3 regions of the uncultured Dubosiella sp. genome follow, and region 3 is predicted to be linked to each of the others. Evidence: a T-box and tRNA genes for the amino acid it is inferred to sense, from the RefSeq annotation. Region 3 holds a T-box; the other regions hold tRNA genes.
What was found. The T-box of region 3 lies ahead of serS (serine--tRNA ligase). A T-box ahead of a tRNA ligase gene usually reads a tRNA of that ligase, here a tRNA-Ser.
Positions count from the first base shown of each region.

Region 1 (10,521 bases), on a different contig from region 3:
TCAAAACTCGTGATTTGCTTGAACGTGAACGCGTCGCTGGCGTCCAGCGTCACATCGTCCATCGCCGGGCAGTAGCCGCCCGCCTCCTTGCACGACGTGTTCGTTTCCGACTCGTATACAAGCCATGGGCCCTTGTCCATGTCTTGTTTCAAACCGTAAATTTCCGTCAGCAACGAACCATACTCGCCTTGCTCCATTGTGGCTTTCAGTTTCGGCGTGCTTTCCAGAAACTTCGTCAGCGTCGGCGCGTCGGTTTCAAAGTTTTCGTCCAGCACGGTTTTTCCATCTTGGTCCACGATCGTGACGTGCACTTCCTTGTAGCCGTCAACCGGCTCTTTTTTTGTCGTTTGGCTAAGCAGCCACGCGAGCCCGCCCACGACAACGACCGCGATCAGCGCGGCGATCCATTTTTTATTCATTCAATCTCTCCTTCAAATTGATGCTGGTACATCCGGGCCCAGCTTCCTTTCTCCTCCATTAACGATTTCCAGATCGTACGATCTTTTTTAACGCGCGAACGAACGGGTCGTACAGGAACACAAACTCCAAAAACACGATGCCCGCTTGAATGATCGACGTTTTCAAACCCATGAGGATGTAGAGAATCGTAAGCTTTTTGTCAAACAGGATAAACGGCAAATCAACGAGCTGCCCAAGAAACAGGGCGGCGATGGCGCCGTTGATCCACGCGATCCACTCGTGCTTTTTTACCGCTTTTTTCAAAGTGGCAAACCAAAGGGCGTAGCCGGGGAAAATGAGCGCGTACGCCACGTTCCACGGCATGAAGCCATGAAAAAGCAGCTGCAAAAGGCCGGTCAAGGCGCACGCCATCACGACTTCCTTTCTTGAAAACACCTGGGCGCACACGAAAATGGAAAAGGTGATCGCTTCCACATATAAAAGATTGGCGAACATGTGGAACACGATATAAAACAGCGCGCCCAGCATGGCGCAATGCGTCAGCTCCTTAGCGGTGAGGGCGCCGTTTTTGGTTGCCATACGGTTTTTTATAGTCGCCCTTTGGCGGATACGGCTTGATCAAACACTTTGGCCCGGTCCCGATCAAATCCTCGCGACCCGCTTTGATGAGCGCCTTTTTGACGATGTCGTAGTTTTTCGGATACGAATACTGCATGAGCGCCCGCTGCTCGAGCTTTTCCTCAAACGTCTTGGCCACGTACACCGGCTTCATGTTGCGCGGATCCAGACCGGTGTAGTACATGCACGTCGCCAGCGTGCCCGGCGTCGGATAAAAGTCCTGCACCTGCTTTGGCGTGTGGTGGATCTTTTTCAAGTAGCACGCCAGCTCGATGGCGTCCTTGAGCGTGCTGCCCGGATGGGAGCTCATCAAATACGGCACCAAATACTGGTTCATGCCAAACTCCTTGTTTTTGGCGTTGAACTTGTCGACAAACTGAAAATACAGCTCTTTGCGCGGCTTGCCCATCTTGTCGAGCACTTCGGCGCTCACGTGCTCGGGCGCGACTTTAAGCTGGCCGCTAATGTGGTACTGGACGAGCCGGTCGAAAAAGTCGTCGTTTTTATCGTACATCAAATAATCGTAGCGAATGCCCGAGCGGATGAACACCTTTTTGACGTTCGGCAACGCCCGGACCGCGTCCAGCATCTCCACGTAGTGGGAATGGTCGACTTTCATGTTTTTGCATGGTTTGGGCCACAAGCACTGCTTTTTCGGACACGCGCCGTGCTCGACTTGCTTGTCGCACGCCGGGCGCGAGAAGTTGGCGCTCGGACCGCCTACGTCGTGGATGTACCCTTTGAAGTTTTTCATCCGGGTGATTTGCTTCGCCTCCTCCACGACGCTTTCGGTGCTGCGGGTGGAAATGACGCGACCCTGGTGGCTCGTGATGGCGCAAAACGTGCAGTTGCCAAAGCAGCCGCGGTTGCTCGTGATGGAAAACTGCACTTCCTCGATGGCGGGCACGTATTTGTATTTGGGATGGAACGTGCGCTCGTACGGCAAAGCGTACGTGAAATCCATTTGTTCCTGCGTGAGCGGCAGCGGCGACTGGTTAACGACAACGTACCAGCCATCGTACGGCTCGACAAGCATGCGCGCGTTGATCGCGTCCTGGTTCTCGTACTGGGTCATGAAGCTTTTCGCGTACGATTTTTTATTCGTTTTCACTTCGTTGTACGAAGGCAGCACGATGTAGTCGTCAAAAATGGTATCGAGCGACTTCGTTTTCCACGCCGTCCCTCTTATATAGCAAATATCTTTGACGTCCATGCCGCTGGCCAGGGCGTCGGCGACTTCGATGATCGTGTTTTCGCCCATGCCAAACATGAGCAGGTCGGCCTGGCTGTCCATGAGGATGGAGCGGCGCACCTTGTCGTCCCAGTAGTCGTAGTGGGCCAGACGGCGCAAGCTCGCCTCAATGCCGCCAATGAGGACGGGAACGTCCGGGAACAGACGCTTGAGCACTTGCGAATACACGATCGTGGCCCGGTCCGGCCGTTTTCCCATCACACCTTCGTCGGTGTAGTTGTCCTTGTCGCGCCGGCGCTTGTTGACGGAATAGTGGTTGACCATCGAGTCGATGTTGCCCGCGCTCACCAAAAAGCCGAGCCGCGGCGTGCCGAACTGGAGAAACTCCTCGTCATTGTTCCAGTCGGGCTGGGAGAGAATCGCGCACGTGTAGCCAAACGTTTCAAGCGTCCGGGTAATGATCGCGCACCCGAACGACGGGTGGTCGACGTACGCGTCGCCGCTCACATAGACGAAATCGACCTGGTCGAGTCCGGCTTCCTTCATTTCAGCGGCCGTTGTCGGTAAAAATGCCATAAGACACCTCGTTTCTATTTCTCGTAAATCGTTTCCATGGTACAAGATGGAGGAAAAATAATCAATGGTTTCCTCGTCGTCCGCGGCGTGTCGAAGTGTTTTGACGGGAAGGGGACTTTTTGCGAAACGTTGTTCCAAAAAAATGAAAGCGGTTGCGTCCAGGCAAAATTGGATTGATAATAAAGACAAAGAGAAAGGCGGAATTGTAAATGAGTTTTCGAGAAGATTTTTTGTGGGGCGGCGCGAGCGCGGCCAACCAGTATGAAGGAGGCTATTTGTCGGGCGGCAAAGGCCTGGCCGTCGCGGACGCGCTGACGGGTGGCGATGGCATCCATGGCGTTCCGCGCACGTTTATCGCGAAGATGCCGGATGGCACGATGAAAAAATTCGGCAACATGGAGGAAGTGCCGTTGGGCGCGGAAGTCATCGTCGACGAGAACACGTACTATCCAAGCCACGTGGCGACGGACTTCTACCATCACTGGAAGGAAGATTTGGCGCTGAGCGCCGAGATGGGATTTAAATGCTTCCGGATGTCGATCAACTGGACGCGTATTTTCCCGAACGGGGACGACGAGACGCCAAACGAGGAAGGCCTGCAGTTTTACGAGGATGTGTTCAAGGAGTGCAAGCGTCTGGGCATGGAGCCGCTTGTGACGATTTACCATTTCGACTGTCCGCTGCATTTGGCCAACGCCTACGACGGCTGGGTGTCGAAGCATACGCTGGAGGCGTTCAAACGGTACGCGAAGCTGTTGTTCGAGCGCTACAAAGGCCTCGTGCACTACTGGCTGACGATCAACGAGATCAACATCAACACCAACTTTATGATGAATGGCGTGCACGACCATATTTCGAACCGGCAAAACGCGGAGCAGGCGCGCTACAACTTGTTTGTGGGCAGCGCGTACGCGGTGAAAGTGGGACATGAGATCGACCCGGAAAACAAGATCGGCTTGATGATCGCCCATGGCGTGTCGTATCCGTACTCGTGCGATCCAAAGGACGTGTTCGCCGAACTCGACGACAGCCGGCATGGCAAGTGGCTGTATGGCGACGTGCAGGTGCGCGGCAAATATCCGCAATGGAAGATTAACGAGCTGAAGCGCGAAGGGATCACGCTCGATAAGGATCCGGGTGATGACGAGCTGTTGAAAGAAGGCGTCGTGGATTTCTACTCGTTCTCGTATTACAGCTCGCAGGCAATCGCGGCGAAAACCGACGACAAGGAGTCGAGCGCGGGCAACCAGTCGCATGGCGTGAAAAATCCGCACTTGCAGGCGTCGGAATGGGGCTGGACGATCGACCCGCTCGGCTTGCGGATCACGCTCAACGAGATTTACGACCGCTACCAGATCCCGTTGATGATCGTCGAGAACGGATTGGGCGCGCTGGACAAAGTCGAGGAAGATGGCAGCGTGCACGACCCGTATCGCATCAACTACATGCGCGACCACATCCAGATGATGAAGGATGCGGTGGAAATCGACGGTGTCGACTTGATGGGCTACACGCCTTGGGGCTCGATCGACCTCGTGTCGGCGGGAACGGGCGAAATGCGCAAGCGCTACGGCTTCGTGTATGTCAACATGGATGACGACGGCAACGGCGATTTGTCTCGGAGCAAGAAGGACTCGTTCTTTTATATGAAAAAAGTGTACGAGTCCAACGGGGAAGACCTGGATTAACAATAAGCAAAAAGAACGTCGGGACGCCCGGCGTTTTTTTAACGGCGCAAAAGAAGGAAATTCAAAATCGTGTTTGACAAAAAGGACAGCATCCATTATTATAAACGGGTAACGGAGAGTTGTCCGAGCGGCTTAAGGTGCAGTCTTGGAAAGGCTGTGTAGTGAAAGCTACCAAGAGTTCGAATCTCTTACTCTCCGCCATTTTTTTTTACAACGCAAGCGCCGAACGATTTTCGCCCGGCGCTTTTTTCTTTTATTTGGATTCGCGCGCGATTCGATCCATCATTTGCGCGCAAGCCAGCGAGTCCTGAAGCGGCATGATGTCGCTTTCTTTTTTTCCTTCGCGCACAAGTTGTTCGAAGTGGGCGATTTCGCCATAAAAATCATCCTGTTCGTAAGGATAGACGAATGGGTTCGCCATTCCGTTTTCCTCCAGCGTCCAGCCTTCTGCCCGATGGAAGTTTGGAATCGTGATCGACCAGGTTTTCGCTCCTATGACGGCTTGGACGTCTTTTGTCCGGTCGCAGGCGCATTCCATGGCGCACGTCGCGCCCTCGTATGTGAAAATCACGCGGTCAAACACGTCGACTCCATGCGCCACGCGTGATTCGCACGCCACGTCAAGCAGTTTCCGGTCTTTCATCAAGTCCTGCATCAGCGCGATTCCATACACGCCGCAGTCCAGCAAAATGCCGCCGCCCGGCGTTTGGTACACGTAGGAGTCGGGATCGTAGGCGAACTGCCGATCCATTGTCACATCCAGATAGGCGGGTGTTCTGGCGCGCAAAGCATGTTTCAAGGCGTGATACGCCGGCGTGAAGCGCTCTTTCATCGCCTCCATGCACAAGGTGTCGTTTTTTTGGGCCGCCTCGATGATCATTTTTACTTCCTCGCTGTCGATCGCGAGCGGTTTTTCGCACAGCACGGGCTTTTTGCGAGCCAGCGCGGCAAGAACAGCGTTGGCGTGCAGTCGGTGCGGCAACGCGATATAGACGGCTTCGATGGCCGGATCGTTGAGCAGCGTTTCTGGATCCAGCGTATACCACCCGATTTCGAATCGCTGGCAAAATCGTTTGAGTTTTTCCTCGTCGCGTCCGCATACCATGGCAATCGAGGCGTTTTCCATGCGCGCGATGGATTGGGCGAACCGGTGGGCGATGTTCCCGGCGCCGATGATCCCCCATTTCATTTGCATCCCTTCTTTCTTTGTTTCTATTATACGGAAAGAAGGCAGGAAGTTAACATTGCGTGCGCGAAAACGGTACAATAAAGAGGAATGAAAATAAGGGGGAAGATGGAACATGGATGGTTTGTATCAATTTCATATTTCGGATTTGAATTTTGAAGCGTTTTTCACTCATCTCGGACCTTTTTTGGAAAAGGCGTGGATCCCGCTTCTGGAAGTCGTTTGCGGGGTCGTGCTCGGACCGTTCGTGAAGCGGATTTTGATGCGCGCGGCCCGCAACGCTCCCGATCAGGGCGCGCTGACGTTTCTCGCTTCGTTTTCAAATATCACGATTATCGTCTTTTCAATTATTCTTGCCATCGAGCAGCTTGGCATCAATATGACAAGCATCGTCGCGCTCGTGTCGGCTTTGGGACTGGGCGTGTCGCTGGCTGTGAAAAACAACATGGCCAACGTCGCGGGCGGCATTCAAATCCTTTTGACAAAGCCGTTTGTCGTGGGCGACTATATTCGCATTGACGAGCACAAAGGGGTCGTCAAGTCGATTGAGCTGATGTTCACGACGCTGGTGACCGACAACAACAAGCTGGTTGTCGTGCCCAACGATGAAATCGTGACCAATTTGGTCACGAACTATTCTCAAACGCCAACCCGCCGTTTGCGGCTCGTGATTCCGGTCAAGCTGCCGGACGACATTCCCAAAGTGTGCGCGCGCATCCAGGCGATTGTCGAAGGGGATCCGCGCATTTTGAAAGATCCGCCGCTGCGCGTGACGGTGGACAAAGTCGTGGAAGGCTACGCCAATATTTTGCTGATTGCGTACGTCGACTGGGAAGACTACGAGCGCTGCAAGGAAGATTTCAACTACAAGATCGTATCGAATTTGAAACAGTTTCAGCCACAGCCTAAAGCGGACGATTCCTCCTCCGATTCGGAGTGAATCGCTCCTTTTTTTATTGGAAGCGCGCGAACGCGAAAAAACGGATCCGGCCGGCCGCGTTCCATTGTGTGATTGTATGTGTTTGAAAGCAAGACACCTTGCAATTTGAATGAAAAATTAATAAAATTAACCCATGTCTAAGAATTCAATTTTACGACTCGCGTCGTATAATATCAAACGAACGATGGCGCTGGATCCAGCCGCCAAATCGAAATTCGAAGTGCTGTTTATTTATCCGCACATCAAGGCGTTGTACCATTATCGCATCGCCCACCACTTTTGGGTGCGCGGACACCATTTGCTGGCGCGCTGGATTTCGAACCGGGCCCGCCACAAGACGGGGATCGAGATCCATCCGGGCGCTCAAATCGGCAAAGGGCTAGTCATCGACCATGGAATGGGCGTCGTCATTGGCGAGACGACGATCATTGGCGACGATTGCCAGCTGTATCACGGGGTGACGCTGGGCGGGCGGGGTTCGACCGACTGCAAGCGGCATCCGACGCTGGAAGATGGCGCCTACGTGGGGTCGGGCGCGAAGGTGCTTGGCAACATCACGCTGGGAAAAGGCAGCAAAGTGGGAGCCAACGCGGTCGTCCTCGAGGATGTGCCGCCTTACGCCACGGCCGTTGGATTGCCGGCGCGCAATATTTTAAAAGAGGAAAAACTAGAAGAGAAAAAGGAAAATTATGTGGAAATATAAATGTAAGTCGCAGTTTTTTGTTTTACTCATTTCATTTTTTGCCGGTGTCTTGCTCATGGCGTTCACCTTTTCAAATTCCGCGATCATGAACGCCGACATTTTGCCGGCGGAAGTCATTTCGTTCATGAAGTCGAACATCGTTTTGACTTATGTGGCCGGTGGCATGACCGTGGCCGGCATCGTCAACGTGATCCTGATTACGCAAATGCTCATGCCGCTGAGCCAGTGGGCGCCGTTCATGATTTTCGCGATGTTGTTTATCGCGCCCGATTACGTGTTTATCGCCAGCATCGTGCTTGTCATCCCGATGATGATCTTGTCGTTGTACGGATGGCTTTCGCTGCGCTCGAACATGACGCGTGAAATGCGGTCCCGCAAAATCAGCGACGAACAGGAAATCGTGCGGATTTATCAAATCCACCACGCGCTGCTGCCCGAGTACAAGGAAATGGCGATCGCGTGCCGGAAAAACGTGGAGCGGGTTTCCGCGATTTACGCGCTGGGCATCGTGGCGATCTTCTGCATCATGTTGTTCGTCAACAACTTGTGGATCCTGATTATTGCTTTGTTTTTTTACATGATGGCGTTCAACGCCCTGCTTCGGTACCGGACGTCGTGCTTCATTCCGATCACGAAGCTGCTTTATGAAAAATGCGATCCGGAAGCGTGCGCGTCGGCCATCATTTATTATTCGACGAAAGGGAAAAAGATCCGTCTGACGCAAAAGGCGCTCTTCGCGCAATGCCTCATTTATATGAACGACCCGGAACTTGCCCAGGATGTGCTGATTACGTATCCGCGTAAAGATCCGGCCAGCTCGCTGACGTACTGGAGCTTGATGGCGTATATCGACTATTTGCTCAAAGACGAGGAAGCGCTTGAAAGAGCCGAGGAGGAGGCGTCGCGGGTTCGTTTGAATTTTGGTCCGACCGGCGTCATGATTCGTTCGGAGGAGCTCGCTTCCATCAAAAACAAAGTGAATCTCATGAACGGCGATTTCAACGAATGCAAGAAGTTTTACTTGAACGCGCTCAAGCGCTCTCCGTTTCCATTTCAGCAAGCGGACGCCAGCTACTATATTGCGCTCATTAGCTTCGTGCAGGAAGAATACAAAGTCGCGAAAATGTATTTTGAGAAAGTCGTGCAAATCGGAAACAAATTGTATTTTGTCAAAAACGCGAAAGCGTACCTCGACAAGATCGACAACATGGATTTGTCGGACGAGGAAATGTAAGACGATTGAAACGGAAAGATTTTGGCCTTTCCGTTTTTTTTACACCTTTCCTTGCGAAAGCAAAAAGGGTATATTCGTTGAAATAGGAATAACGGATGGAAGCATCGGCGTTTATGATTGCGTTGTGTTGACAAAAAAAGCTTTATAACATGCCGAACGAAACAACAAAAGCCGCGTTTTGGATTGCGATGCATAGAAAAAGTTCGCTTTCCGGTTCATTGACAGTTTTAACTGCACCAATATAATTAATTTGGAAAGTTGAAATTTCCTTTGAAGCCCGAGGATGACGGGATGCGAAAGCGAAGAATATTGCCTTTTTTTATAGAAAGGAAGACTATGGGAAGTCAAAATAAACGAAAAATCAAAGTTGGTATGGTTCATCATAACTTTTTTAAAGACCTTAAAGATTCAGATCCAGAATTGTTAACGGGTAAAAGAGAGAGATGCATAGAAGGCCCTGTCTCATCTTGATCAAGATAAAATACAAAAAGAAAGATTATACCTTTGCTTTGCCACTCCGCTCAAATATATCCGGTTTTTGTCCTAAAAACACTTATTTCGCATTGCCTACGCGTTCCACTACCCGTGATAGAAACCATCATGGAATCCATTATTCAAAAGCTTTTCCAGTTGACCCAAAATATTTACTCCCTTACCAAATGAATGACGACATGTATGGAGAACTTGTTCTTGCTTTGATTGAAAAAAAACATCAAACAAATCATTCGAGATTTTAGATCTTATATTGTAAATTACGAAAAAGGAATCCGTCCTAAATTTTGCGTTGACATGGAGAACGCAATCGAGAAACAAAATTTGTAGTCAATTCCTCTTTTTGATTCTTCCATCTATCGTCTAAACGAAATACAAGAAATCATCCTTTTCATTGCGGATATCTTCTTTTTGCTTTCAATACGAAACTTTCATTTTATACGGGCTGTAAAGGCTCAAAAACCGGTAGACGAATTTGACAGCGTGAAAAATGCGTCGTTTAACGTTGCCGATGGGACGAAGCGTTTTCCCTTCCCAATGACGTTTCATGGTTCGCGAACCAAACTCCACGCCAGCACCACATTGACGCCGACGCTAAACGCCATCTCGCACAAAGCGTTGACGTGGCCTGCGCTTGTCAGACATAAGAAGCTGAGAGCGAACACGGTCATCAAGGAAAAGCCCAGTTGGCGGTACGCTTTGGAAAGGGTGAAGACAGGCTGGAAAAACGTGACGATCCATTCAAGCATGAAGGCGCAAACGCACACGATCGCCAGCCACACGTGGATGTCGTTGACCCAGCCGGGCAGCCCGGGATCGTAAGGCACGACGCACGAAAGCGGCATGCCGGCGCAAATGAAAAGGTGGAGGAATTTTTGGTACGAAATATGGTACCTGTTCCAAATCGACTTGGAAAACCAGTACATACCAATCACACTCGACACGGCCCAAATCCACAAAAAGAGCGGATGGTGGAGGGTGTTGCCGATATAGCTTAAATTGTCATACGACGGGTCGATCATAAAAAAGACGAGCGCGTTCAGCGCCGGATTGAGCAGCCAGCCATACAAAAGAATCCAAAAACGTTTCATTCGACTATTGTAGCGAAAAGATGGAAATTTGTATATCGGTGCCGGCAAAAAAGCGGAAAGATTTGGAGAACGTGTGCCGATTTCCGGAAAATACGCTATGATGGAAAAGTGAAAGTGTTTCAAAAGCACGGAAAGGAAGTTTTTATGTATACGATTAAAAATCTCAAAAACAATCCCAATATTGAAATGACGGCCCAGGCCGGGCCGTTCACGATTTGGGAGTACAAGCAGGAGCGCTCGACTAACATCGCCGACGCCTCCATGGAATATTACGCTTCGAAAATGAACATCCGCAAGCGGCAGGTTTTATGCCAGGTAAGCCGCGGCGAAGGCATCGTGCTGCAAGCCGGCGCGATGCAGTGGACAGCCGGCAACGTCAAC
Region 1 covers NZ_CAXHOA010000003.1:43,692-54,212, forward strand. The annotation lists gene ABNS49_RS03055 (hypothetical protein) at 1-419, opposite strand, end outside; gene ABNS49_RS03060 (hypothetical protein) at 478-999, opposite strand; gene ABNS49_RS03065 (YgiQ family radical SAM protein) at 968-2,806, opposite strand; gene ABNS49_RS03070 (family 1 glycosylhydrolase) at 3,016-4,494, shown strand; tRNA gene ABNS49_RS03075 (tRNA-Ser) at 4,608-4,695, shown strand; gene ABNS49_RS03080 (Gfo/Idh/MocA family oxidoreductase) at 4,748-5,683, opposite strand; gene ABNS49_RS03085 (mechanosensitive ion channel family protein) at 5,796-6,620, shown strand; gene epsC (serine O-acetyltransferase EpsC) at 6,754-7,323, shown strand; gene ABNS49_RS03095 (hypothetical protein) at 7,310-8,557, shown strand; gene ABNS49_RS03100 (hypothetical protein) at 8,849-9,028, shown strand; gene ABNS49_RS03105 (hypothetical protein) at 9,595-10,140, opposite strand; gene ABNS49_RS03110 (AIM24 family protein) at 10,285-10,521, shown strand, end outside.
Region 1: it encodes a tRNA-Ser, which carries the amino acid that the T-box ahead of serS (serine--tRNA ligase) is inferred to sense. The anticodon was not compared.

Region 2 (10,521 bases), on a different contig from region 3:
TTCGTAAATAATTTGGATACCTTTCCCATATATGATATGTTGTGTAGCTTTTTACCAGATTTACTATTTTGCTAACAGACATCGTTGGCTCTGTTTCTATCATATAATGAATATGGTCTTTGTCTGTTTCCATATATCTGATAGTTACATTGTGTTTTTGGCATATCTCATACGAAAACTGTTTTATATCATCTGATATTTGACTTTGGCTACCTTAACCCACCGTCTAAAGCCAGTGGGATTGCGGTAGCCTTTCTTTCAAATTGTATTCTGGAAGAATTTCCGATAAGCAGTCTAGCCCTAACGGCCTAGACTGCTCCCAGAATACTCGCATAATTTCTTCTTCTTTTTTCGTCAAAGGTTTCATTTTCATGACTGTTTTTCTCCCATTTTTTTCTGATTTTAATCCTCAAATATCTTAAATTCACTAAATTCAACCGGGATAGTTTTATCCCATATTTTAATTTCATTTTGAATCTGCGCATAAATTTCAGCCACTTTTTTCGGATCAAAGTTTTTTAAAATTCCAATCCTTTTATCGAGATAGTCAATCTTTTTCTGGATCTCTTTTTTTATGCTTACAACGTCAATTCTCCCCTTTTCGTTTAAAATACATGGCCAATTCGAATCATTTTCTGTGAAAGAAAATGAAATCGAAGACGAAATATCTAAACCATCCTCCAATGATTTATCATGGCTAATACTCAAAAAAATGTGCTCGCTCTCGTAAATCGAAGTCCTAAATCTGCACCCCTCCGGCACCGAATTTTCAAAATATTTTTCAATGTATGTTAGAAAATGGTCACTATAAGGCGATTCATTCCATTCACTGAAAAATTTACTTCTTTCCATTTTTTCCCAAAAGTATCTCATATCCTCATAGGCATTTATATACGCTTCTCGTTTTGTCATTTTCTCTCTCCTCAACTCTCTTTACTCGTTGCTTTCTTCATCAACATGTTTCAAATAATATTCTTTCGAAATTTTCTGGACATCCTCTTTTGATGCACAAAACATTTTTGCGATGCGCTTTTTAAAAGTTTCAATCACTTCCGGCTCAACGTGGTCAACTACAATTTCTTCGCCGGCCTCGTCTTGCGGAACAACGGAAATATACATGCTGCCTTCTACCTCAAAATATAAAGCCATCTTTTATCCCTCCTTCTAGATTCCTTTATATATATATGCAACGAATGATATATCTCTATTCATCGCTTTTCGACCACCTGGCCCTAAATAAGGGGTTGGATCTTCCATTCCACCATTGAATATCGGGAGAATTTGAACCTTTTTATCGTACTTCAAAAATTCTTTTTCAATAGCGGAAATACCGAAGTCCTTGATCCTGGCATTGCCGATCAAGCAATTACCATTTCGATTCAAGCATTGCAACATCCAAAGCTCAACTATAGTCTTAAAACGCTTACTCTTCATAAGATTCTTGCTCATTTTTCACTCTCCAAACTACACTCTCATACAACTCCAGCGCATACTCTTCATCAATCGACTTCTTTCTTTCTTCATAATCCCGAACAATTTCTCCAATGAGCCTTGGCGTAAATCCATACGCTTCCAAACTCGCGATAAAAGCACCCATTTCTTTTCTATTTTTCAAAATCATATAAGTCTTCCTCTCTTTCTTCTATCAAATAAACGACATTACCAGTCGGACTAAACCACACTCTTCCAAACGCAAAATCGACCTCAAAAATCTCCGGCTTCTCTTCTGCCACCATGTATTTCCAAAGCTCGTTTTGTAATTTTAAAAGCTCGATCGGTTCCCGCCGAAAACAATGTTCCAAAAAATCACTCATTACGACTTCCATCTTTTGCTGCCCTCCTGCTTTCTACACAGCAAAAAAGACAGGAACTGTCAAAAAGCATATTTGACAGGGCATGGATTTTTTGGAACATAAGACATTAAAAACATTTTTTCGCCCGTGGCCGGGACATAGATAACATTAGTGTGACAAAAAATTTCCCGAGGCTCCGTCTAGGTCAGAAAACCCCAAATCGGCTGCCTCACCCCCTTTGTTCCCTCATCCCGGCTATCATTTTGATTTTGGCCAAAACGATTGGCCAGACTCCTTTTCAGTGTCTCAATCAAATGTATAAACTCCTGGATATGCGTTGAGATATACTTGCAGTCAGCCAATATCGTCTTTTTAGTGACTCCTAACTCTTTGGCCAGCGCGGCGGCTGTCATACCCTGGGCAAATCCGATCAGTATCGACTTACGGCGCTCATGGCGTGCCTGGGCGGCCTTTGTACGTCCCCGTACCAGTCCTTTCTTCCTACTCTTCTTTTTCCGCATCGACGCGCTGCGCTGCGCGCCTACCAAAAAAGATAGGTGAGCTTGTTCCTCTGCTGTAATCTCGAGCTTTTGCAGCGCTTTGGATCGGCTCGTAACGAATTGATATACCCTCGCCGGTCGACACCTTTTCAAGGCTTCTTTCTGACGCAAAGGTACACTGAAAAGACTATTCAGCCACAGTATTTTTTTGCGAATAGCTTCTTCGTCTATTTCGATTTTCTGCGCACGTTCCCAATACAGATAAAGTAAAGTTTCCCGGTACCCGGACTGGATCCCGACCTCATTGCGCAGCTGAATCAATGCAATCAGGTCTTTTTCGAAAGTGGCCAAATTCGATTTCAGTCTATTTCCTTTTCTGGCCACTTTTACTTTTTTCACACTCTGAAGCTTTTTACGCTTGTGCTCGAGCACTTGTGATCGCGTATATGGCAAAAAGATCGACGCCAAATACGGAATCGTATAGCGTACGTCTTTATGCTCAATCACCTTTACAATCCGACCGCTACGGCTATTTAAAGAACCAGGCACGCGAATCACTTGCGTCGATAGACTTGCCTTGGCATCGGCGCCAAATTCCTTTTGGGACTCTACCATGTAGCTGTAAATGGCTTTGTAAACGTCGGTACACTGATACGGCGTGTGCTCAATACAAAAAACGCAATACAGCCCCCGACCGGAGTCAATCACAAATGTTGGCTCGATCGGCAACGATGGTTGAATATGTTGCACGTACATCTCGGCCGGCGTCAAATCCGCGTACTTTTTGATCTTGTAAAAGTCGTAATCAATCGCAAAGGCGTTGAGGTGGCGAATATCCTCTTCCGTACGCTTTACAGACCAAAAACTATTGAGCGAAAAATAGACGTCTTCCTCTTCGTCTTGCTCTGCTTTTTCTACGTAATCCAGGAACCGGCTTTCGATAAAGTTCAAATCATGGAATCCGCCCATCGTGTCATCGTATTTAAGCCGCAGCACATCGACTTCATGCGTCGGTAAAAGGGCATCATTTCTTGACCACTCCTTTAAAATGGAGGCATGGCATTCCACCGTATCTTCCGGCCGGAAGGTCAGCTGCATGTTTTGGTGAATATAGCTGACAATTTCTCTAGCCTTCATGGTTAAAGCCTCCCTTCTCAATAAAGGCTTTAACCTTTTTCATGAAATTCTGGCCAAAATCAAATTTGGCCAAAAACCGCTCGATCACCTCTGCCGGCGTATCCGGATTTTGGATGCAATAGAGAGCAAAGGCAAGTAAGGACCGTCGTTTATAATCGCGTCGATCCGATCCAGGACGTTGCTGAAAAAAGTGCTCATTCGGGACATCATTGGAAAGAAGAGGAATTTTTTTCAAATGATGGTGATGGTACCCATCGACTAGTTGACGTTTCAACCGATCGACATCTTCAAGAATAACATTCAGCTTCTCATCGACTCTTTTTTGATGCCGTTTACACTTGTCCTCAAAGATTGCGGACTCCTTTCTGGAAAAATCCAGATCCGGATCCAAAGTGGCCAGATCAAGCAGCGAAAAATACAAGGCGCCCTTCACATCCTTGATTTTATATTTTCTGACCAAAAAGGACTTCGACTTTTTCAGCACGAAAAAATCATAGAGTAATTTTCTTTTTTCTTCCGGCAAAGCATTCAGCATCGCCATAGTTTCGATCAGAAAAAGTTTTTCCTGTTGCTCTCTTGTGATTCTTTCACAAATCTTACTGCCTGGATTTGTGAAAGAACGCGTGCTTTTATCATTCTCCACGCAAATAAAAGAGCTGCTATTCATTTTATGAGATAAATTATTATTCGATTCTTGTAAGATAGCGGACATTCTAGTCATCCTCCGATCCATTTTCCACACAAGCCGGTGGATCTCAAGATTTTCCATAAGAAAAGACCTCCCGGCGAACCTTTGTTTAAAGTTCGTTGGAAGGCCTTCCTTATGGAGTAGAAAATAACCGAAGTTCTTTATCTATCCAATTTTATTTTCAAATCGTATGTTATCTTTACGATTGACCTATCAATGGCGCAGTCGGTGGGATTCGAACCCACGTGCCGGTTAAGGCAACTCGATTTCGAGTCGAGCTCGTTATGGCCACTTCGATACGACTGCACTGAATTATAAGCTCATTCATTTTAGCAGATATCAAAGATCCACGCAACAAAAAAAAGAAAAACCGTAAAAGTTTTCCTCTTCCCGCCTTCAATCGCTTTTCTTTTCCAGCAAAAAGATCGGTTCGATGTGCTTCCGGTTGCGCACCAGCAAGAGTGCATACACCCCGACCAGGCCGACCGACGTCCCCGCGATCAGCAGCCGGATCGGCACGATTTCCCCCAGCGCCCCAATCGCAAGCTGGAACACCATCGTCGCCAGCGCGTATACGAACGCCACAAACGCGTTGAGCTTCGCCCGCATCGAATCAGGAATGTACGTCTGCACGCTGCTCGAACGAATCGTAATCGACGTGATCCCCAGCATCCCCACAACAAACCGGTTGACGCACATGAGCGCGAACGGCAGCCACAACAAGCAGCCGTCAAACAGGGCGTACGTCATCATGACAAAAATATAGATCGCGAACCGATAGCGCTTTTGCGGCGGAAACTTGTAGTTAAGAAGCCCGCTCAACGTCCTTCCCGCAAACTCGATTCCCGAAAACAACGAATACTTCACCATGCCAAGTCCCGGCGTTTTTGAAAAGTAGGCGATCATCAGGTTTTGCTCCCCTGACCCCGTTCCTTGCGAAATCGCGATCGACACATACATCGCCAGCAATCCTTTTTCCTGTCGCAAATAAGAAAAGCCGTTTTTTAAATCCTGCACATACGCCTTGAAATCGAACCGGCCTTCGCCGCGCCGCTCCTCCAGCCGGATCTTTTGCTCGAACATCGCCGCAATCGTCAACAAAACCGCGTACACAATGGCGATCCAGCCCACCCCAAAGCGCGTATACAACAACGAGGCGATAGGCGTCATAACCATCGTGATCGTCGGATAAATCATGGACGACACCGTATAGCCCTGCTCGTAAAAACCCTCCGGAATCAAATTCGGATACACGCTCTCGTACGCGACCTCGTACACCGACCCCGTCGTCGCGATCAGCAAGGAAAAGACGGCGTACACGCCAAACGAGAACGAAAACGACAGGCAGTACAAGCCAAACAAGGCGTACAGCGCGCCATTGAGAAAGTCGAGCCCGACGATCCACGGCATCCGCGGAAACCGGTCGAGCACGCTCGATAAAAAGACAGGCAGCACGAAGCGCGGCACAAACGAGATCGCCGCGAACAGGCCTGCCAGAAACGTCGACTGCGTCTGGTCGAACACGACAAAGGAAAGCACAAAGTTCATCGCCACCGAGCCGATGCTCGAAATGATCGTCCCCAGCGTGATAATCGTAAAATTTTTCGTCCAAAGCGTTTGTTTTTGCATGGTAATGGTCCCCCTTTTTGTCTTGGTTTTCACACCTACAGCATAAAAAATCCCAAACAAAAAGCCAATCTTTCGTCCGTGATAAAAAAAGCCCGGAAAATCGGCTTAAAGAAACCTTAATCCCATTGTTTGATAAAATGCCGTTTCAGCAGCCCGTACGCCTCCTTGTACTGCCGGTTGGCTTCAAGCACATCCAAATAGTACGGCAAATGAAAGAGAAAGTAGCCGTAATGGTAGTTCTCGCTCGCCTCGTCCAGACACCGTTTCATCATGCGCGCGTACGCTTCCTCGCGCAAATAGTTTGGATGCTCCAAACGATACCGGACGACATCGAAAAACACCGACGACGCGCGTTGTTGTTCTTTCACGATCCACGCTTTCGCCAGCTCGTATTCGCCAAGTCCTTCGTAGCACAGCGCGATCTTATGCGCCGCCAGCGGACGATGGGCACAACCAAGCAGCAGTTCCAACGCTTTCGCGTACTCGCGACGCTCCAGCCGCGACGCCCCGACATTGTAGCGGGCGTTGTCCAGCATTTGCCTGGCCGAATCCGTCGCCGTCATCGTCGCCACCTTCTCGATTTGCGCGAACACCCGCTCCATCGACGGAATGTCCGAAAGAATGCTGAAAGCGACCAGCCGCCCGAGCAGGGCGTCCAAAATGCGCTCGACATCCATCTCCTTTTGCGCGATCGACAACGCCTCGCTCCAGTACGCCAGACAATCGAGCATCCGCTCGTGACGGCAGCTCGTCTCCGCCGCGAACGCGTACGCGAAAAAGTCATGATACGTCGCCAGAAACGCCTCCTCGCTCCACGCTCCCTGCAAAAGACGGAGCTCGTCGTACTTGCGACGCTGCCGCGCGTCGAAAAACGGCTCGTAGCTTCGCAATGTTTCGACCGCCTCCCTGTTTTGACAGCGAATGAGCATCGCGTCCAGCGCGAAGACGGAACCAAGCATGCGTTCAAGCTCTTCGGCTTCAAAGACCGGCGCCCCGTCCTCCTGCTCGTAGTGGCTGGCGTAAAACGCGTCCAGCTTCGCCTCGATGGGCGTCAGACTGGCATCCTCCAGCGTCAAGCCAAGCCGTTTGGCGAGCGCTTCGACAATGTCGGGCGCCGGCACGATCTTCCCGTTTTCGATTTTGGACAAATACGACACCGCGCAAATCCCGTTGGCCACGCTCTCCTGCGACCAGTCGCGTGCAAGGCGCGCCTGGCGCAGCAACACCGGCAAATACAAGCTATCGTACTTCACAAAAATCCTCGACAGCCGCCCGGTCCAAATATGGCTCGGTCTCCGTTTTCATCCCGATCCCCGTGATACCCAGCCTATCGGCCGTTTCCAGCGCGTAGCGGCTGTCCTCAAAGTAGAGCGTTCGTTGGGCAGAGATCCCCAGCGCGTCTAGCGTCCGCGTAAAAATTTCCGGTTCGCGCTTGCTCAGCTTTTGATCCTCGGCGCTCGCGATTCCGTCAAAGTCATCCCATATTCCTAACCGCTTCAAGACCGGCTCGACCAAAACCATCGGACTCGACGTGACGACGGCCAGTTTCTTTCCTTTTTCCCGACACGTTTTCACAAACGAGATCGCGCCAGGCACCGGCTGGATATGATACGTGTACTGCTCCAGCAAAATCGAGTCGGCGATTTTCTGCATCGCGTCTTCGTCCATTGCGGTTTGCCAGCGCTTTCGAATGTACGTGAACACTTCCGACACCTTCATCGCGTGATAGCGTTTCATGTCTTCCGGTACGGACGAGTCGATGCCGCTGGCTTCGTAGATCGCGCGCACGACTTGCTCCCACACGTGCATGGAGTCGACGAGCGTGCCATCCAAATCAAAAAGGACGCCATCATATTTCGTCCAGTCGATCCCCATCATACGTTCCAGCTCCACACATCGCCTGCGGCGAGTTGTTCCTTCAGCGCTGGCGTCTCGACCAGATCCGCCAGCAAGCCAAGAGCCGGTTCGGTTTCCCCGTGGAAATCGTCGAGCGCGAACTCGTTTTCCGCGACGACAAACACGTTTTCCGGTTTGATCCGGTCGTGGCCACATTCCGCCTTTTTGCCTTCACGCAGCGCCTGGCACAGCTGGTCGACGAGCGTTTTCTCCTCCGCCTCCGTCAACGTGTGCACTTTTTTCAGTTCCGCCAGCGACATCCGATACGGCTTCAGGATCTCGATTTGCCAGCCGGTGCCGCCCGGGATCTTTTTCACCTCGTATTCCTCGAACACGGCGATATGGGCTTTGGGATCCGCCTTGGCCAGCAAGTCGAGCCGGCGCTGGGCGTCCTTGCACTGTCTCAAGTATTCGTCCTCCGCCTCTTTCATCGTCATTCCCCGCGTCAGCAAGTCGAACACGTCGCCCTGCCGTTCGGGAAAACGCAGCACCTGCACGATTTTGCGGGTGTTGTTGTGGACAACCTCCATCGTCTTACCGCTGCGATCGAGCACTTTCGTATATTTCATAAACTTCTCGCTCCATTTCTTTTCGTCCATTGTATCACGAAAAAGGAGGAGCTTTATCCTCCTCCTGTTATCGTTTTATCTTTCATTTTTTCGAATCTTCTCGATTTCCTCTACTGTCATGTCCAGCAGCTCGGCGATTTTCTTTGCCGGCATGTGGTCGGCCAGCATTTTTTGCGCGATCTTCGCTTGTTTTTCATATTGTTCCCGCTGTGCTGTCTCATAGGCCATTTCGTAGCCCGCAAGCTGCGCCGCCTGCTCCCTTTTGCTCACCAGATCGCGTAAACTCTCGTTCATATACATGATGCCAACCTCCTCCTTTTTTAAGCGTTCGGCTCTTTTCTTAAGTATATCATACCGCATTTTGTCCGGATCCGCTTCCTTGAAGTCCTCCATCAAGTCTTTCAGACGCCAGTCGCCCGCATAATCCGCGTTGATGAAAATCAAGTGTTGTCCATCGCCCAGTTCCAGCCCGTTTTCGTCTTTCATCGTAAAGTGGTGCATCGGCGCGCCATCCCCGATCACGTCGCCACGACAAATGAAAATCACATACGAGTCCGCCAGGGTGTCATAGTTTTCTCCACGTGGAAGCATGTCCATATCCTCGTTGCTCAAGTAAAACCGGCCCCGCTTTTTCAAATCCGGATACAAAACGGTTTGAAACTCGGTGTCGTAGTGATTCGCTTTTTTATCCGTCGCCGCAATGTCGAACCGCGATGTTTTCGACGTCAAATTCAACACGACTTCCTGCACGCGCACCGATTCGATCTCGATTTGCGGATCGTCTAAAATGAGCCGCAGCATCCATTGCGCGCCTTCCTCGAAATCCTTGAAAAACACGTTCATATACAAATCGTCAAACAACGTGAATTCCTGAATGAGTCGCAGGTTTTCTTCCGGAATCTTCTTCATTCTTTCTCTTTGGCCGAAAACGAAAGCTTCTCCAGCACCGTACGCACGGCTTGTTCCTCGGCGCGGGAGCTCAAAATCATGCCTACCCGTCCTGGATCAATAGGAAACAACAGCGTGACCTCGCCATCGCGCACCATCCAGTCCAGCGAAAACGGTGTCGTTTCATGGGTGAATTCGTATTCTTCCTTCAGCCGTTCGACAAAGCGTTCGTACCCGTCGCCACTGAGCAAAACGCCTTCCATCACCTTCGTGTCCCGGAAGCCAATCGTCAAAACGTTGTCCCGGTACGCCCAATCGTGTCCATCGGTCGTATCCAGCGTGAGCTTCACCAAATCGCCGCTATCCGTCAGCAGCGTGAGGCTTTTCGCCGTCGTGCAGCCGCAAAACAAAACCGTCAGCGCAAGCAAGCCAATACCAGCCAGCCGTTTCATCGCCGGGTGCTCCATTTCAGCAGTAGCGCGATCGCTCCCGCGCTACACACCGCCAGCGAGGCGTACAACCCCGGATTCGTCATCAAACCCGTCGGAACGAACAAGCGGACCTTCTCGTTTTCATAGTCGATCTCGACTCGTTTGTCCTGCACGTTGGCCATGCGGCCATTGATCGTCACGACCCCGTTGCGCTCCTCCACCTTCACTACTTCGTCGCTCAGCCGATAGCCTTGGGGCGCCTTCGTTTCCTTTATATACATGACATCGTAAGCGAGCCAAAACGAAGCCGTTCCGGTTTTTGAATCGCCCGCCACGGTTTCGATGCGCCGCGTGCACGCCGCGTCCTCGTAGCTCGTAAACGCGAACTCGCTTCCCAAAACCGGCTCTTTCGTCTGCGCGTCGATCTTGCGGATCCGCAACTCGTCCAACTCGTTTCGCTTCGGCTCGACAACTACCGAAAACACCATCGTCTTCGCCTCCTCGTCCCAAACCGGAATCGAAACGATCAGCGGCGCCATCGTCCGGTCGTCGCTCCACATCAAATACGCGCCCGGCTCCATTTCACGAAACTCGATTTGGTTGCGCGCGTCGGCGACTCCCTCGATCAAGTCCGGACGATATCCGTCCAAATGATCAACCACCTCTTTTTTCAACACGGCCGCCAGCTCGTCCAGCTCGCGCGCCGATTTGATCTCGTTCAAATCGCAAGGCGTCCAGGGCGGACGCATCACGAACCGTCCCTGGTCGTAATCCGCGATCGGCAGCGCCGACACCTTCGTGCTTTCTTTCACCAGCACCGTCATCTCCCCTTTCTTCTCACTGGCATACGCCGGCCTGCACATGCCAAGCAAAGCCAGACCGACACAAAGCGCCATCAATAGTTTTTTCCACATATCCTTTTTTCCTTTCCTCGTCTGCATACCGCCCCAAGCAGCGCGAACGGAAGCAAGCCAAACGCCAGTTCCCGCC
Region 2 covers NZ_CAXHOA010000007.1:76,982-87,502, reverse strand. The annotation lists gene ABNS49_RS06605 (hypothetical protein) at 403-912, opposite strand; gene ABNS49_RS06600 (hypothetical protein) at 934-1,149, opposite strand; gene ABNS49_RS06595 (hypothetical protein) at 1,165-1,449, opposite strand; gene ABNS49_RS06590 (hypothetical protein) at 1,424-1,621, opposite strand; gene ABNS49_RS06585 (hypothetical protein) at 1,605-1,826, opposite strand; gene ABNS49_RS06580 (hypothetical protein) at 1,994-3,430, opposite strand; gene ABNS49_RS06575 (hypothetical protein) at 3,420-4,199, opposite strand; tRNA gene ABNS49_RS06570 (tRNA-Ser) at 4,336-4,424, opposite strand; gene ABNS49_RS06565 (MFS transporter) at 4,515-5,747, opposite strand; gene ABNS49_RS06560 (helix-turn-helix transcriptional regulator) at 5,864-7,000, opposite strand; gene ABNS49_RS06555 (HAD family phosphatase) at 6,987-7,625, opposite strand; gene ABNS49_RS06550 (hypothetical protein) at 7,622-8,212, opposite strand; gene ABNS49_RS06545 (Rpn family recombination-promoting nuclease/putative transposase) at 8,288-9,121, opposite strand; gene ABNS49_RS06540 (hypothetical protein) at 9,118-9,567, opposite strand; gene ABNS49_RS06535 (prealbumin-like fold domain-containing protein) at 9,549-10,445, opposite strand; gene ABNS49_RS06530 (class C sortase) at 10,427-10,521, opposite strand, start outside.
Region 2: it encodes a tRNA-Ser, which carries the amino acid that the T-box ahead of serS (serine--tRNA ligase) is inferred to sense. The anticodon was not compared.

Region 3 (10,521 bases):
CCGGATGTGGGAAAATGTCCTAAAAAAGATCCATAGTTCGCACTATTTCAACGACCAGGATTTTCAGGCGTGGATCTATAAAACGACATTATTTAAAATTGAAAACGACATCGCGTACATCGCATACCGATCTTCGATCACCAAAGCCATCATGGAACGGCAGCTGGCGATTTTCGAATCGACGCTGAGCGAGGAATGGTCTTCGCCAGTCCGGATCCATTTAATCGAATACAAGGAAATGGAACAAATGATGCCGGAAGTCATCGTGCAGCAACGAACGAACACGCTTCTGGAAAACAAGTTCAATCCGACGTACACGTTCGAAAATTTTATCGAAGGAAACAGCAATCAGGAAGCCTACGCGGCGTGCTTTGCGGCCTGCAATCAAATTTCTTTTCCCGCATTCAACCCGCTCATGCTTTATGGAAACTCCGGTCTGGGAAAGACGCATCTTCTCCACGCCGTCGGCAACTACTTGTCCGCCGAACGCCCCGAAGCAAAAGTCATCTATATGTATAGTGGTGACTTTGTCACTTTGCTTATCGACGCCATGAAAGCCAAAAGCATCCATGGAAACACGGTCGACCGGGTCAAAGAACAGCTTCTTGACTGTGACTATTTTCTGATTGACGATATTCAGAACCTTCAGCACACTTCAAGTCAGGAAGTTTTTTTTACGGTTTATAATCAGCTGATCCAAAAAAACTCGCAAATCATCATTACGTCCGACATCCATCCAAGAGAGCTTAGCGGCCTGCAAAACCGGCTCGTTTCCCGATTCTCCTCCGGTCTGGCGATCAATATTTCCAAACCGGGCTTCGAAACGAGCAAAGCCATCCTGAAAAAAAAGCTGGAAGGAAGGGAGGACATCATTAGCGACGACGTGCTGGACTATTTGGCGCTCACGTTTTCCAACGACGTCCGCAATTTGGAAGGCAGCCTCAACCAGCTCATTTTCCAGTCCACACTGTTCAATCCCGATATCATCGACATGAAATTCGCGATGGAGCATTTGGGAAAAGAACCCGTGATCGAAAAACGAAGCGAGCTGACGATCCGGGAAATAAAAAAAGCCGTTTCACAGTTTTACGGCTTGTCGTACGCGGATCTGGAAGGGAAGTCAAGACTCAAACAAATTATGAACGCCCGGCACATTTGCGTGTATTTATCACGGGAAATGCTGCATAAACCGTATATGCAAATTGGAAAAGACCTGGGAAACCGCGACCATACAACCATTCAGTCGTCGTACAACCGCGCGTGCGAGCTCATGAAAAAAGACAACGCGTTTCGAATGGCCGTCGACAAAATAAAAGAGAAGCTCATGTAGTTTTCCCCATTTTTCCACAGTCTTTCAACAGCGAAAATCCAACAATTTCGGCGTCGTTATCGCGCGAAACGAAGTTTTCCCCAGTTATCCACGCCCTTATTGTTGTTACTTTATATAAATAAAAGAAAAACACACATCAAAAAAGGAGTCTTTATGAAATTCACAATCAATCGAAAATACCTCTCCGACAAGCTCACGATCGTGTCGCGGGCGATTTCCATGTACTCACCACTTCCCGCTTTGTCCGGGATCTGGATCGAAGTCATGAAAGACAAAATTCAATTAACCGGCAGCGATTCGACCATTAGTATCCAATCCACGATTTATCCGGATGAAATCAACCATTTGCACATCGAGCAAACCGGTTCGATTATTGTCGAATCCAAATATTTGCAGGAAATCGTTCGAAAAATGGATTTTGATACCATTGAATTTGAATTGATGGATACGACGTTGCTGCGCATTTCGAACAAGCAGGGTGTGTTCCATTTAAACGGTATCGAAAGCAACGCGTATCCGGAACTTGATTTTTACCAGCCAAAAACCGAATTCAAGCTTTCGAAAAACCAGCTGCGTACGATCGTGACACAAACCGCGTTCGCCTGCTCGGATAAAGACAGCCGGCCGGTGCTGACCGGGATCAATTTCAAAGCCATCGACACGCAGTTGTTTTGTTCCGCAACCGACACGTATCGGCTGGCTCGAAAAATTGTACAATTAGAGCAGCCGATGGACTTCAATATCACGATTTCCCAAAAATCGCTTGGCGATGTCGTGAAGTCGCTGGAAGGGGAAGAAAACGATGTTGACATTTTTGTCGACAATAAAAAAGTGCAATTCGTTTTCGACGACACGTTGTATCAAACCAATTTGCTGGATGGCGCCTTTCCGGATGTCGAACGGATCATTCCGAAAGAATTTATCAGCTTTTACCAGTCGGATTCGACGGAGCTGGCGCGGGCGATTGATCGAACAAACTTTATCCGCAAGGACAAAGTCCATTTGATTCGGCTGGAATGCGCCGCCAAGGAAGTGCATTTGAAGACGCGCTCGAGCGAGATTGGCGATTCCAACGAGATCTTGATGTCGGCGATTTACAATGGCGAGGATCTGACAATCACATGCAACGGAACCTATATGCTGGACGCGATCAAGGCGTTGAATGGTGAACGGGTGGAAATCGACTTTACAGGTGTGCTCAAGCCGTTTCGCTTAACGAACCCGGAGGACCAGTCCGTTTTGATGATCGTTGTCCCGGTTCGTAGCTTTGATTAGAAGTATTGTGAAGATACTTCTTTTTTTCTTGTGTATACCGGAATTATATGGTAAAATCAATAAATTTATGCTATAATTAGGAACGATAGGAGCTATTCATTTATGAAATTGAAAATACATACGGACTACATCACGTTAGGCCAGCTTTTGAAGAAAGGCGATCTTATTCAAAGCGGCGGCGAAGCGAAAGGATATTTAAATTCTGTCGAAGTTCTTGTTAATGGCGAGAAGGATCAAAGGCGGGGACGCAAAATACGTCCCGGCGACGTAGTGGAAACCAACGGAGTCAGGATCGAAGTCGAATGAATATCAGGAAATTGAAGTTCTATCATTTTCGAAATTATGACAAGGCTTCTTTTTCTTTTGACGAAAATACGATTCACGTGCTGCAAGGGAAAAACGCGCAAGGCAAGACGAACATCGTCGAAGGCATTTATTTTTTGTCGCTGCTGCGCTCGTTTCGAACGAACAAGCTGGCGCATCTTGTCAAGCATGGCGAAGCGTCTTTTGTGATCGAAGCCGACGTGGAATCCAAAGGTCGGATCGAGGAGCTGAAAGTCGCGGTTTCGGATTCAAAAAAACAACTGTTTCGATTCAACGATCCGGTCGCGAAGTATTCTTCGTTTGTCGGCATGGTGAACGCGATTTTGTTTTGTCCGGACGATATGACGCTGTTTTCGGACGCGCCGGCGGCGCGGCGCAAGTTTATCGACATGGAGCTGATCAAACTGTCAAAGTCGTATACGGCGACTTTGTCGCACTATCAGAAGCTGCTCAAAGAAAGAAACCAGGCGCTGAAGCAGCCATACGTCGACCGTTCCCTGCTGGATGTGTATACGCGACAGATGATTCAGGATCAAAAAATCATCATTTCCCAGCGTCATCGCTTTCTTGACGAGCTGATGGAAAAAGTAAGAACTTTGTATCCTTTTTTTAGCGACGGGCAGGAACGGATGGAGGCGCGTTACGAAACGTTTGTGTCCATCGAGGAAGACGATTTGCAGCAGGCGATGCGCGCCTGCTACGAGAAGACGCTGGAACGCGATCTTCAATACAAGAACACGCAAATCGGCGTGCATAAGGACGACTTCGTCTTTTTGCTGGACGGAGTGCCGCTGGTGGAGGCGGCCAGCCAGGGACAAAAGCGCAGCGTGCTGCTCGCGCTCAAGCTCGGTCTGGCGCAAATCGTCTATGAAAAAGGCGGCCAGTATCCGATTCTTTTGCTGGACGACGTGTTCAGCGAGCTGGATGAAAGCCGACGCCGCAAGCTGATCGCGATGCTGCCGGAAACGATGCAAATATTTATCACCAGCGCCGAGCCAATCCCGAAATCGTGGTTCGAGCGGCCGGTGAAATTTTACGAGATTGAGAACGGGAAGATAAAGGAGGACTTGCATGAGTGAACATAAAAACGAAGAATTTTTAAAATTTGAGGAGATGGAAAACGAAGCGACGTTTGTCGACCATTCCTACACCGCCGACGACATTCAGGTGCTCGAGGGACTCGAAGCGGTTCGGCTTCGTCCCGGGATGTACATTGGCTCGACAAGTTCTCGCGGCTTGCATCATCTCGTCTGGGAAATCGTGGACAACGGCATCGACGAGGCGCTTGCGGGCTTCGCGAACCAAATCGACGTCGTCATCGAAGCGGGCAACGTCATCGCGGTGCGCGACAACGGTCGAGGCATGCCGGTAGGCATTCACGAAAAGACAGGCATCAGCGCGGTGGAAACGATTATGACCGTCCTGCACGCGGGCGGTAAATTCGGCGGCGGCGCGTACAAGGTGTCGGGCGGTTTGCATGGCGTGGGCGCCAGCGTCGTCAACGCGTTGAGCGAATGGATGGAAGTCACCGTTTTCCAGGATGGAAAAGTGTACTTTATCCGCTTCGAGGATGGCGGGCATACGGTCGAGCCATTGAAAGTCATTGGCGAGACGACTCAAACCGGCTCGCTCGTCCGGTTCAAAGCCGATCCGCGCATTTTTAAGGAAACGACAGAGTACGACTACGATATTTTGAACACAAGACTTCGTCAGCTCGCTTTTTTGAACCGGGATATCCGTCTGACGTTGAAGGACGAGCGCGATCCGGAAGAAGCGCGTCAAAGCGACTACCACTACGAGGGCGGAATCATCGAGTACGTGGAATATCTTAACAAAGGAAAACAGACGATTTCGGACCGGGTCATTTACGTGGACGGCCTGCAGGACAACATTTTCGCGGAAGTGGCGCTCCAGTACAACGAGGGGTACCAGTCCAACATTTACTCTTTTTGCAACAACATCAACACGCACGAAGGCGGTTTTCACGAAGACGGTTTCCGGCTGGCGCTGACGCGTGTCATCAACAAATACGGAAAAGACAACAATTTGCTGAAGAAAGACGAAACGCTTTCGCAAGACGACGTGAAGGAAGGGCTGGTGGCGATCATTTCCATCAAGCATCCGGATCCGCAATACGAAGGACAGACGAAAACGAAGCTTGGCAATTCGGAAGTTCGAAAAATCGTTTCCAACATCGTGGGCGAGAAGATGCAGCGCTTCTTTTTGGAAAATCCGACAATCGCCAAGTCGATTGTTGAAAAAGCGATGGTCGCCTCCAAGGCGCGCATTGCGGCGAAAAAAGCCCGCGAGCTAACGCGGCGCAAGTCGGCGCTGGACGGGATTTCCTCGCTGCCGGGTAAATTGACGGACTGCTCGAGCAAAGACGCGAGCGAGTGCGAGATTTACATCGTCGAGGGAAATTCCGCCGGTGGTTCGGCTAAGCAGGGACGCGACGCGAAAACGCAAGCCATCCTGCCGCTGCGAGGAAAGATTTTGAACGTGCAAAAGGCGCGGCCGAACCGTATTTTTGAAAACGCGGAAATCCGCAGCATGATCACGGCGTTTGGATGCGGCATTCAGGACGAAGTGGACGTGTCCAAGCTGCGCTACCACAAAATCGTCATCATGACCGATGCCGATGTCGATGGCTCGCACATTTGCACGCTGATGCTCACGTTCCTGTACCGGTTCATGAAGCCGGTTATCGACGGGGGCTATGTGTACATCGCCCAGCCGCCGCTGTACAAAGTGCAAAAAGGAAAAAAGATCGCCTACGCCTACAAGGAACAGGAAATGGATACGCTGCGCGCCGAATTTAAAGAAGGCTACAAAGTGCAGCGCTACAAAGGTCTTGGCGAGATGGACGCGGAACAGCTGTGGGAAACGACGATGGATCCAAAGCACCGGATCCTGAAGCGGGTCACAGTTGAGGACGCGATGGAGGCCGACGCGGTGTTCGACATGTTGATGGGAGAAGACGTCGAGCCAAGACGCGATTTCATTCAAACGAACGCGACATACGCAACATTAGATTACTAGGAGGTCCGGCATGCCAGAACATGAAAACATGGAAGAATTCGAAATATTAGAGTCTCAGCACGACCAGGTCGAAAACGTTGAGATCTCGAAAGAAATGAAGGAGTCGTTTCTCGACTATTCGATGTCGGTCATCGTGCAGCGCGCGCTGCCGGATGTGCGGGACGGTTTGAAACCGGTTCACCGCCGGATTTTGTATGCGATGAACAGTTTGAATATGACGGCCACGGTGGCGCACAAAAAAAGCGCCCGGATCGTCGGCGATGTCATCGGCAAGTACCATCCGCATGGCGATACGGCCGTATACGACGCGATGGTGCGCATGGCGCAGGACTTTTCCTACCGGTATCCGCTCGTGGACGGCCACGGCAACTTTGGCTCCCTGGATGGCGATGGTGCGGCGGCGATGCGTTATACCGAGGCGCGGATGTCGAAGATCTCGATGGAGATGGTGGCCGACATCAACAAGGAAACGGTCGACTTCACGCCGACGTACGACTCGGAAGGCGAGGAGCCAGTCGTTTTGCCTAGCCGCATTCCGAACTTGCTGCTCAACGGGGCGGTCGGGATCGCGGTCGGGATGGCGACCAACATTCCGCCGCACAATTTGAATGAAACGGTGGATGGCATCAAGGCGGTCATGGACGATCCGGATATCACGGTGCCCGAGCTCATGGAACACATTAAAGGACCGGATTTTCCGACGGGCGGCATTATTTTGGGCCGCAAGGGAATCCGCCAGGCATATGAAACAGGAAGAGGTTCCATCTCGATTCGTTCGAAGTACCGGGTCGAGGAATTGAGCCAGGGCCGTAAGCGGATCATCTTTTATGAAATTCCTTACGCCATCAACAAAGCCAACTTGATGACGAAGATGGCGGCTCTCATTCGGGATAAGGCGCTGCAAGGCGTCACGTATTTGAACGACGAAAGCAACCGCGAAGGCGTGCGCATCGTCATGGAGCTGAAAAAAGACGCGCAGGAAGATGTGATTTTGAATCAGCTGTTCCGATTGACGCCGCTTCAAAGCTCGTTTGGCATCAACATGCTCGCCTTGGAGCACGGAAAGCCAAAACAGCTGACGCTGAAGGAAATCATCGTCGACTACATTGATCATCAAACGGATGTGATTATCCGAAAAACGAGATATGAATTGCGTAAAGCGGAAGAACGGGCGCATATTTTGGAAGGATTGCGGATCGCGCTGGATCATTTGGATGAAGTCATTCATATGATTCGCTCCTCCCATAAAGATGAAAACGGATTGAACGCTGATCTGTGCGCGGCGTTCGGATTCTCGCCGGTGCAGGCGAAAGCCATTTTGGCGATGCAGCTGCGGCGGCTGTCGGGATTGGAACGGGAAAAAATCGAAAACGAGTACCAGGCTCTTTTGAAAACGATTGCCGACTTGAAAGACATTTTAGCCAACCATTCCCGGGTTCTTCAAATCATTCGCGACGATTTGGACGAAATGGTCAACCGGTTTGGCGACGAGCGGCGAACCGAGATCGCCGATTCCTATGTCGACATGGAGGACGAGGATTTGATTCCTCGCGAGGATATCATTATCACATTGACGGAGTCAGGCTATATTAAAAGGCAGCCGGTCGATACGTACCACGCCCAAAACCGCGGCGGACGCGGAATCAAATCCGTGACGCTCAACGAAGAGGATTCGGTGGATACGATGGTGGCGATGACGACGCATAACCACATTTTGCTGTTTACGAACAAAGGACGGGTGTATCGTTTGAAGGGCTACAACATTCCAAACGCTTCCCGCACGGCGAAAGGATTGCCAATCGTCAATATTATCGAGCTGCTGCCGGATGAAAAAGTGCAGACGCTGCTGCCGATCCCGGAAGACAAGGAAGGCGTCGAGTCGTTGTTGTTTGTCACGAAAAACGGATTGGCGAAACGCACGCCGGTGTCGGAGTTCGACAACATCAATAAAAACGGCAAGATCTCGATCACGCTGCGCGAAGGCGACGAGCTGCGGTATGTGAAAGCGACACGAGGCGATGACGAAGTCATCATCGCGGGCGACAACGGTAAAGCGGTGCGCTTCGACGAAAAGGAAATCCGGATGATGGGACGAACCGCGTCGGGCGTGCAAGGATTCAACACGGATGGCGGAACGGTGATTGGCGTGGCCCTCTCCCATGAAGGCGACACGGTTCTTGTCGTATCGGAAAACGGATATGGCAAACGCAGCCAGTTCGACGATTTCCGTTTGACGTCGCGTGGCAAAAAAGGCGTCCGAGCGCTCCACATTACGGAGAAGACCGGCAGCCTGGTTTCGCTTCAGGCGGTCAAAGGCGACGAGGACGCGTTGATCGTGTCGAGCACAGGCATCATGATTCGTTTGCGGTTAGCCGATATCGGCGTCTATGGCCGCAACACCCAGGGACTGAAGCTCATTAGTTTGAACGACGGGGCGAAAGTGACGAAGGTGACGCTGGTGAATGGCGACGAGGAAGAAGTCGAAGAGATCGACATTGTCAAAGACGGCGAAGGCATGGTTGAGCGGCTGGATGTGGAATCCAACGACGAGCAGGAAATGAATGTCTTTGAAGAAAACTTGACGGAATAAAAAACCGGAGTTGAAATCAAAGACAAATATGATATATTAAAACCGAAAACATCGAGAAGGACAGTATACGCGGCAAAGAGCGCAGAGAGGACATGGGTGGTGCGAATGTCCCTTGGATCCGCGTGTCGAGCCCCTTCGAGTGAACCGGGGAATCCAGTATCCGGTTTCGGCCCACACCGTTATTTTGTGGAAGACTTTTCCGGAAAATGTTTCACGTGAAAAGAAAAAAGGTGGCACCACGAGACCTTCGTCCTTTTTGAAGGTCTCTTTTTTATAGGAGGAGAACATGCTAGATATCAAATTTGTTCGAGAGAACCCAGATCTTGTGAAAGAGAATATGAAAAAGAAATTCCAGGATCATAAGCTGCATCTCGTGGATGAAGTGATCCAGGACGATCTGGATTTACGGCAAACGCAGCGGCAGGCGGACGATCTGCGCAGTCAGCGCAAGTCGATTTCCAAAGAAATCGGAAAACTGATGGGACAAGGAAAAAAAGAGGAAGCCGAGCAAACCAAACAAAAGGTGGCCGCGATTGCCGAGGATTTGAACGCGCTTTCGAATAAAGAAGACGCGCTGCGGGCTGCGGTGCAGGAAAAGATGATGCAAATTCCGAATATGATCGACGCCAGCGTTCCGATTGGAAAAGACGATTCGGAAAACGTGGAGCTGGAGCGCTTTGGCGAACCGTTTGTTCCGGATTTCGAGATTCCTTACCATACCGAGATTATGGAGTCGTTTCATGGAATCGACTTGGACAGCGCCCGCAAAGTGGCGGGAAACGGCTTTTATTATTTAATGGGCGATATCGCCAGACTGCATTCGGCTATTTTGTCTTACGCGCGCGACTTCATGATCGACAAGGGATTCACGTACGTCATCCCGCCTTACATGATTCGCTCCAATGTCGTGACCGGCGTCATGTCGTTTGCGGAAATGGAAGGCATGATGTATAAGATCGACAGCGAGGATCTGTATTTAATTGGAACGAGCGAGCATTCGATGATTGGAAAATTCATTGACACGATTCTCGACGAAAAAGACCTTCCATACACGTACACTTCGTACTCGCCTTGTTTCCGGAAGGAAAAGGGCGCCCACGGAATCGAAGAGCGGGGCGTGTACCGGATCCACCAGTTTGAGAAGCAGGAAATGATCGTCGTCTGCAAACCGGAAGATTCCATGGACTGGTTCAAGAAGATGTATATGAACACGGTAGAGTTTTTCCGCTCGATGGATGTGCCGGTCCGAACGCTGGAATGCTGCTCGGGCGATTTGGCGGATCTCAAATGCAAATCGGTCGACGTCGAAGCATGGTCCCCTCGACAGCAAAAATACTTTGAAGTGGGAAGCTGTTCCAATTTGACAGACGCGCAGGCGCGCCGACTGAAAATCCGGGTCAAGGACGAGAACGGCAAGAAGTATTTCGCCCACACGCTCAACAACACGTGCGTGGCGCCGCCCAGAATGCTGATCGCCTTCCTGGAAAACAATCTGGAGGCGGATGGATCGGTTCGCATTCCGGAGGTGCTGCGGCCGTATATGGGAATGAAAGAAAAACTCGTTCCGGTTCGCTAATCCAAACCTTTCTGTTTTGAATTGACAGGAATTTGGAAGTTTGCTATTATGAATGAGCTACTACAATACGATCTTACGAATCAGGTCAGGTCAGGAATGAAGCAGCCTTAAGGAAGCTCCCGTATGTGTAGTAGTTTTTTTTATGGAAAAGTCGAGGAAGCAGAAATGGACGAGCAATACTGGATGAAGAAAGCCATTGTGGAAGCGAAGAAAGCGCTGAAATACGACGAGGTGCCGATTGGCTGCGTGATCGTCAAAGACAACCAAATCATCGCGAGAGGATCGAACCGACGCGAAACAAAGCAACGTTCCATCGCGCATGCGGAAATCATCGCTATTGAAAAAGCGTGCCGGAAACTTGGTTCCTGGCGGCTGGACGACTGCGAT
Region 3 covers NZ_CAXHOA010000012.1:31,538-42,058, forward strand. The annotation lists gene dnaA (chromosomal replication initiator protein DnaA) at 1-1,330, shown strand, start outside; gene dnaN (DNA polymerase III subunit beta) at 1,484-2,605, shown strand; gene yaaA (S4 domain-containing protein YaaA) at 2,708-2,911, shown strand; gene recF (DNA replication/repair protein RecF) at 2,908-4,008, shown strand; gene gyrB (DNA topoisomerase (ATP-hydrolyzing) subunit B) at 4,001-5,968, shown strand; gene gyrA (DNA gyrase subunit A) at 5,979-8,558, shown strand; T-box leader at 8,601-8,816, shown strand; gene serS (serine--tRNA ligase) at 8,845-10,134, shown strand; RNA gene ffs (signal recognition particle sRNA small type) at 10,184-10,281, shown strand; gene tadA (tRNA adenosine(34) deaminase TadA) at 10,300-10,521, shown strand, end outside.